3 regions of the Halomonas sp. E19 genome follow, and region 3 is predicted to be linked to each of the others. Evidence: predicted binding sites of a transcription regulator. Region 3 holds the regulator's gene; each other region holds the start of a gene.

Region 1 (2,263 bases), 2.5 Mb from region 3:
TGGCGCCGGCGCCGATCACGGCGATGCTGTCGCGGGGTGCGAGGGCTGACATCTCATTACCCCTTGAAGCTGGTGTGTAAAAAGCGCTTTTCCATCCAGACACCCCACGTGTAAGCCGTCGTCAGGACGAGCATGGTCACTCCCCTTGAAGTTGGGCTGGCGCTTTTCCATGAAGGCGGTCACGCCTTCGCGATAGTCCTCGGTGCGGCCGGCCAGGCGCTGCAGGTCGCGCTCCAGGTCGAGCTGGGCATCGAAGCTGTTGTCGGCGCTGGCATGCAGGGCCCGCTTGATCAGCGCCAGGCCGCGGGTCGGCTGGGTGGCCAGGTGACGCGCCAGGGTCAGCGCTTCATCCTGCAGAGCCTCATCTTCCACCACCTTCCAGATCATGCCCCACTGCTCGGCCTGTTCGGCGCTGAGCCTGTCGCCCAGCATCGCCAGTCCCTTGGCGCGGGCCATGCCCACCAGTCGCGGCAGGGTCCAGGTGCCGCCGGAATCGGGCAGCAGGCCGATCCGGCAGAACGCCTGAATGAAGCTGGCCGAGCGGGCCGCCAGCACGATGTCGCAGGCCAGGGCGATGTTGGCGCCAGCGCCGGCGGCGACGCCGTTCACCGCGCAGACGGTGGGGAAGGGCAGGTCGCGCAGGGCGCGCAGCATCGGGTTGTAGCGCTTCTCCAGCGACTCGCCCAGGTCGGGCGCCTCGGCGCCGGGGGCCACGTTGCGGTCGGAGAGGTCCTGGCCGGCGCAGAAGCCGCGTCCGCTGCCGGTCAGCAACAGGGCGCGCACGCTGCCATCCTGGCGCACGGCCTTGAGCGCCTGACGCATCTCGGCGTGCAGTTCGGCATTGAAGCTGTTGAGGCTGTCGGGCCGGTTCAGCGTGAGGCGGGCGACGCCGTCTTCCACGGTATACAGCAGGGGCGCTTCACTCATCTTGTTATTCCTATGTCATTGCCCGTTGAAGGTGGCGGGGCGTTTTTCCTGGAAGGCGCGGATGCCCTCTTCGCGATCCTGGGTGCAATCAGCAGCGTGAAGGCGCGCCTCGCGGCGGCCCCTCGATGAACCGCGGGATCGACGTGGCGCCCTCAGCGTGACACGAGAGTGGCGCGGTGCGGGTCCGCTGCCTGCCTCGGGTGAGCATGGGAGGAGTATAGGTTTTTTTGATACGCATCAAATTGCATTAACGGCATTTAGTGTATCGCTATTGGTCTGCGACAGGGGTTTTTATCTTGTCTGCCAAGGGCTTGGCGAAAACCTGGCGCGGCCTGGCGCGACCGGACTAGACGATGGTCGAAGAAAAGGCGCGGCAGGCGATGAATCATTGATAAAAGGTTGATAAAGAAGCGTTATGTGGCGAAGGCGCAGCGCAGCATGAGAGCCAAATTAGCGTAGGTGGTTTGATATAGCGTTACGCTATACATATTATCTTCTTGTATATCGTATCGGTTAATGGCGCTCGCGACAGGTGCCACGCATGTCCCAGCAAGCCCGACGGATGCCGGAGCGACAGCGTGACACCCTGGAGCCGGCGATCCGCCCCTTGCTGTGCGGCCAGGCTTTGCTGGCCCGTCGCTGCGTGGTGGTGCAGCGCCACCGTCATGGCCCCTGGATTAAGGAGAGACGCCTGTATGCCCTGTTATCGACTCGAGGGAGTGACCCCGGTGGTACATCCCACCGCCTATGTGCATCCCACCGCGGTGCTGATCGGCGATGTCATCGTTGGCCCGGGCTGCTATGTGGGGCCCGGCGCGGTAATGCGCGGCGACTTCGGACAGCTGGTGCTGGAAGAGGGCGCCAACCTTCAGGACACCTGCGTGATGCACGGCTTTCCCGGCTGTGTGACCCGGGTGGAGAAGGATGGCCATGTGGGCCACGGCGCCGTGCTGCACGGCTGCGTGGTGGGCCGGGACGCCATGGTGGGCATGAATGCCGTGGTGATGGACAACGCCGTGATCGGCGCACGTTCCATCGTCGCGGCGGCAGCCTTCGTCAAAAGTGGTTTCGCGTGTCCGCCCCAGTCGCTGGTGATGGGGGCGCCGGCTGTGGTCAAGCGCGAGCTGAGCGACCAGGAGGTGGCCTGGAAGCAGCAGGGTACCCGCGAGTACCAGCGCCTGACCGAACGCTGCCGCGACGGCCTGGAGCCCTGCGAGCCGCTGGCCGAGCTGGACGCCGACCGCCCGCGGCTGAACGCCGGCGATACCCAGCCCAAGCAGCAGACCCTCGACAAGGCGTGACGCTCAACGCGGGAGATGCGGGCCGCCGCCCGCGG
Region 2 (2,263 bases), 740 kb from region 3:
GAAGGGCATCCTCAGCGCCCGTTCCTTCCAGCAGCACCAGAAACTCGTCGCCACCCAGGCGCCCCAACACGTCGGACTCACGCAGCCGGGCGCGCATTCGCAGCGCCACCGCCGTCAGCAACTGGTCTCCCAGGGCGTGGCCATGGGTGTCATTGATGGGCTTGAAGCCATCCAGGTCGATGAAAAGCAGCGAAAGCAGCCCATGGCGGCGTTGAGCCAGGACCAGCGCCTGGTGCAGGTGGGCCATCAACAGGGCCCGATTGGGCAGGCCGGTGAGTGGATCGTGCTGGGCCTGGTGCTCCAGGCGTACCTGAAGCTGCTTCTGCTCGGTAATGTCGTTCACATAGCCGGTGGTAAGCACGCTGCCATCCTCAAGCCGCTGCGGCAGGTCGTAAGCCTCGACCCACAGCATGTGGCCTTCCCGGTGGATCATGCGGAACTCACTGTGCCACGGCCGGAGCAGCTCCACGCACGCCAGGCTCTCCTCCATAACGCGCGAATAGTCGTCGGGATGGATACGGTTGAACAGCATGCGGCTGTCTCGCCTGGCGTCTGCCGCTTCCACGCCGAACATTTCGTGGACACGCCGTCCAACGAACGTGAAGTGCCACTCCCCTCGCTGGTGTAATGGAGCTGATAGATGAACCCCGGCAGCCAGTCCGCCACCTGCTCCAGGCGATGAGCAAGGTGACGATCCCAGGTGATATCGCGGGCCACGCCGAGTATTCGTACCACGGTGCCGTTGGCATCGAAGATCGGCGTCAGGCTCAGCTGCCAGGCGAGCTGGCCGGCGGGAAAGTCCAGCGTGGCATCGAAGACCCGAGGGGTCTTAGCACGAACGCAGGCGCGCAGCTGCTTCGCCAGCCACCTGGCCTGGGCCGGTGGCAGCAATTCCTGCCACTGGCGGCCTACATAGCACTGAGGAGTGAGGCCAGTCTTACGGGCGGCAGCAGCATTCACCAGCCGAAACTGAAACACCTTTCCCCCAGTGACATCCATGACGAAACACACGTCCGTGCAGTTCATGAAAAATTCATGAAGCAGACCGTCACTTTCGTTCATGACGACGTTCCCCCTACACTGGAACCACTAGCATAGGCCGAGCACGCCCCATGCCTATTGTCCTATGGCCCAGTGACCCTTAATTGACAGCAGGATGCGTCAATGTGTCGCAGTCATGGGTTAGCGAACAAAGCTTGCCCTGCATCACTGCAGCGCAGCATGCTGCTGTGATACAACGAGTTTATCCCATTTGCAATCGGAGAAAAGGAAATGCCCGATCGCCAAGACGCTCCCCGTACCGCCTGGCACGCCATGTCCCTCGACGAGGCAATGGCCAAGGTCGAAAGCAGCCGCGACGGATTGAGTGATGACGACGCCTCCTCACGACGCGAACAGCATGGTCCGAATCGGCTGAAGCAAGAAAAGGGGCGGCCTTGGTGGCGGCGATTGCTCGAACAGTTCAACAACGTGCTGATGATCATCCTGCTGGTGGCAGCGGTGGCGAGCCTTTTCCTCGGCCACACCCTGGATGCCCTGGCCATCGTCGCGGTGGTGATCATCATCGCCTTGATCGGCTTCTTCCAGGAGGGCAAGGCAGAGCAGGCCCTGGAGAGCATTCGCAACATGCTCTCGCCGCAGGCCAGCGTGCTGCGCGACGGCAAGCGCCAGACCATTTCGGCGGAGGACCTGGTGCCGGGCGACATCGTGATGCTGGAAAGCGGCGACCGTGTTCCCGCCGACCTTCGCCTGCTGGAAGCCAAGCGGCTACGCACCGAGGAAGCGGCGCTGACCGGCGAGTCCACGCCGGTCGACAAGCAGACCGATCCCGTGGATGAGGATGCCGACCTGGGCGATCGCAGCGCCATGGTCTATGCCAGCACCATTGTGGTGCAGGGCACCGCCCAGGGGTAGTGGTGGAAACCGGCACGCGCACGGAGATCGGGCGAATCTCCGAGATGCTGCGCGGTGTCGAACAGCTCAAGACCCCCTGCTCAGGCAGCTAGACAGCGCGGGCCGCGTGCTGGCGATCTTCATTCTTGCCGCGGCGGCCATCACCGCTGCGATCGGCGTGGTGGTGCACGACGAACCCGTCAGCGCCATGTTCATGGCCGCGGTGGGCCTGGCCGTGGCCGCCATCCCCGAAGGCCTGCCGGCCATCGTCACCATCACCCTGGCGCTGGGCGTCCAGGTCATGGCCAAGCGCAACGCCATCATCCGGCGCCTGCCTGCGGTCGAGACCCTGGGCTCGATCTCGACCATC
Region 3 (2,263 bases):
GTTTGAAGTCCATGAGTACGAGGGCTTCACTGCTATCAGCGGTGGTCCGACTGGTGCTCGCGGCGACTCCATCCAGTACTCCACCCCGAACCTGGAAGGCTTCCAGGCTCACCTGCAGGTGAAGCACGCGTCAGGTAACGGCAATGTAGTGGGTGATGGTGACAACTCTTCCACCGTAAGCTGGCAGACAGCTGTCAACTACCAGTGGCAGGACCTGTACCTGGCGGCTGGCTACAACCAGTCCAAGGATCTGGATGCTTCCAGCCTCGAAGACCGCAATGCCAGCTATAAGGGTGGCGGTGCCTACCCCGCTGGCGAGGACATCTGGACTGTGATGGCCGCTTACCAGTTCACCCCGGCTTTCTCTGCGCGCGTGAAGTACGAGGAAGTTAGCGACAGGTTTGATAATGATGAGCTTGATAGACGTGCAGCATATTATGAGGCGCGTGGTAATAACGGAGCTGCTAGCAACATCTATGGTGCTGCCCGTAACCTGTGGACTGTCGGTGCTACCTTCGACTATGGCATGGGCGAAATCTATGCAGACTACAACCGCATTCGCTCCGCGTTTGAGGGTGTAGACAGCCGCAACGCCTGGACCTTGGGTGCCAACTACCGTTTCAGCAAGCCGATGTACGTCTGGGCTGAAATCCACGACGCTGATTTCGATTTCGACGCGGAAGAGACTACTCTGTCTGATCTGAACGACGAGATTCGTTACACCGTCGGTCTGCGCTACGACTTCTAAGTCGTAACCTAGCAGATTGCTACATACGTCGCTACGGCGACGACAGAACCGGCCCTTCGGGGCCGGTTTTTTTGTATCGGGCCAAAGGGCTTGATACATATCAATGAAAGGTGGCGTTATATCGCCTATGTCACGCCAGGCCCGAGACAGGCGGGGCCGGGCGAGACACAATCGAGCCAGACAGCCCGCCACGCCGTGCACAAGGAGAGGTCATGCCGCTCGAGTCCGTTCCGTGCCAGCCGGGAAGCGCGACCCGCTGCGCGCGCTGCACCTTGCACGCCCGCTGCCTGCCCCTGGGGCTGGCGCTCGATGCACTCTCTTCCTTCGACGCCATCATCCAGCACCCGCGCCCGCTCAAGCGCGGCGCGGCGCTGGTGCGCCAGGGCGATGCGTTCACCAGCCTCTACGTGGTGCGCTCCGGCAGCCTGAAGCAGACCGTGGCCTTGGAAGGGCAGCGCGACCAGGTTACCCATTTCTACCTGCCCGGCGAGCTGGTGGGGCTGGATGCCATCGGCGAGGCGCACTGCTATGGCAGCGTGGTCGCGCTGGAAAGCGCCTTTGTCTGCGAGCTGCCGTTCACCCGGCTGGAGGATCTCGCCGAGCGGGTGCCCGAACTGCGCGGCCAGCTCTACCGCTGCATGAGCCGTGAGCTGCGCAACGACCAGCGCATGATGTGCCTGCTCTCGGGGCGAACCGCCGACCAGCGCCTGGCGAGCTTCCTGCTTGGGCTTTCCGAGCGCTTCCGCACCCGCGGCTACTCGCCGTACTGTTTTCACCTTTCCATGTCGCGATCGGATATCGGCAGCTACCTGGGCCTGGCGCTGGAAACCGTCAGCCGCGTGCTGGCGCGCTTCCAGGAGCAGGGCATGCTCACGGTCACCGGCCGCGAGCTGACTGTGCACGACTTCGAGGCGCTGGTGGCACTCGCCGAAGATGGGGTAGGGCGGCAGGCCTACGTATAAAGTCTCGCCACGGTAACGAAAACAGCCGCCCACTGGGCGGCCGTTTTCGTTACAAGGTCACTCGCACTCACTTACTCGATCACTCACACGATCACCGAGCCGCGTTGCGCTGGCGTGAACGGTAAGGCGTTTCAGCGTTAGCTGCTAGGCGCTGATGCGCTGGCCGGGGCTTGCGAGGATGCTCTTCAGGTGCGCCAGGTCGCGCGAAACATCGGTTTCAACGAACTCCGCAAGCAGGCGTTCGGCTTCCTGTTGCGCCGCCATTCGCACGTACTCTTCGTAGTTCGTGATTGCCGCATCACAATAGCGGCAATGCAAAACATCGGTGGGCTTTGGGTTGGCGTTCCAGTAGTTCACGCCGTGGCATTCGTTACACGGCACTTTCCTTGTGCGTTTAAACATGTTGGCCTCCTGCCATATGTTTTCACGGGGAAATTTGATCCTATCACGCCTTGCAGGAAACGGAAGGGGGTTTGGGGCCTCTTTCGTCTATGCCGTATTGCCGTCGTTTCGGCTGGGTTGCTGCGCGGAGATGGCAGGCGTGAAGTGTGGC

What was found. Region 3 encodes FNR, which switches genes on or off when oxygen is low (the NO sensors DNR and NnrR bind a similar motif). Its sites were predicted from a motif close to TTGATNTANATCAA; they were not measured.
Region 1: a site for FNR is predicted at 1,155-1,168, ahead of paaG (2-(1,2-epoxy-1,2-dihydrophenyl)acetyl-CoA isomerase PaaG). Genes of this name have one in related genera too.
Region 2: a site for FNR is predicted at 1,197-1,210, ahead of ACUDAL_RS06925 (HAD-IC family P-type ATPase). Genes of this name have one in related genera too.

What each region holds. Positions count from the first base shown of each region.
Region 1 covers NZ_JBNFWU010000001.1:3,037,133-3,039,395, reverse strand. The annotation lists partial or broken gene paaH (3-hydroxyacyl-CoA dehydrogenase PaaH) at 1-52, opposite strand, end outside; gene paaG (2-(1,2-epoxy-1,2-dihydrophenyl)acetyl-CoA isomerase PaaG) at 16-927, opposite strand; gene paaY (phenylacetic acid degradation protein PaaY) at 1,623-2,228, shown strand.
Region 2 covers NZ_JBNFWU010000001.1:1,292,127-1,294,389, reverse strand. The annotation lists gene ACUDAL_RS06935 (diguanylate cyclase) at 1-574, opposite strand, end outside; partial or broken gene ACUDAL_RS06930 (PAS domain-containing protein) at 709-1,062, opposite strand; gene ACUDAL_RS06925 (HAD-IC family P-type ATPase) at 1,273-1,914, shown strand; gene ACUDAL_RS06920 (HAD-IC family P-type ATPase) at 2,021-2,263, shown strand, end outside.
Region 3 covers NZ_JBNFWU010000001.1:550,706-552,968, forward strand. The annotation lists gene ACUDAL_RS02975 (porin) at 1-748, shown strand, start outside; gene fnr (fumarate/nitrate reduction transcriptional regulator Fnr) at 961-1,710, shown strand; gene ACUDAL_RS02985 (hypothetical protein) at 1,855-2,112, opposite strand.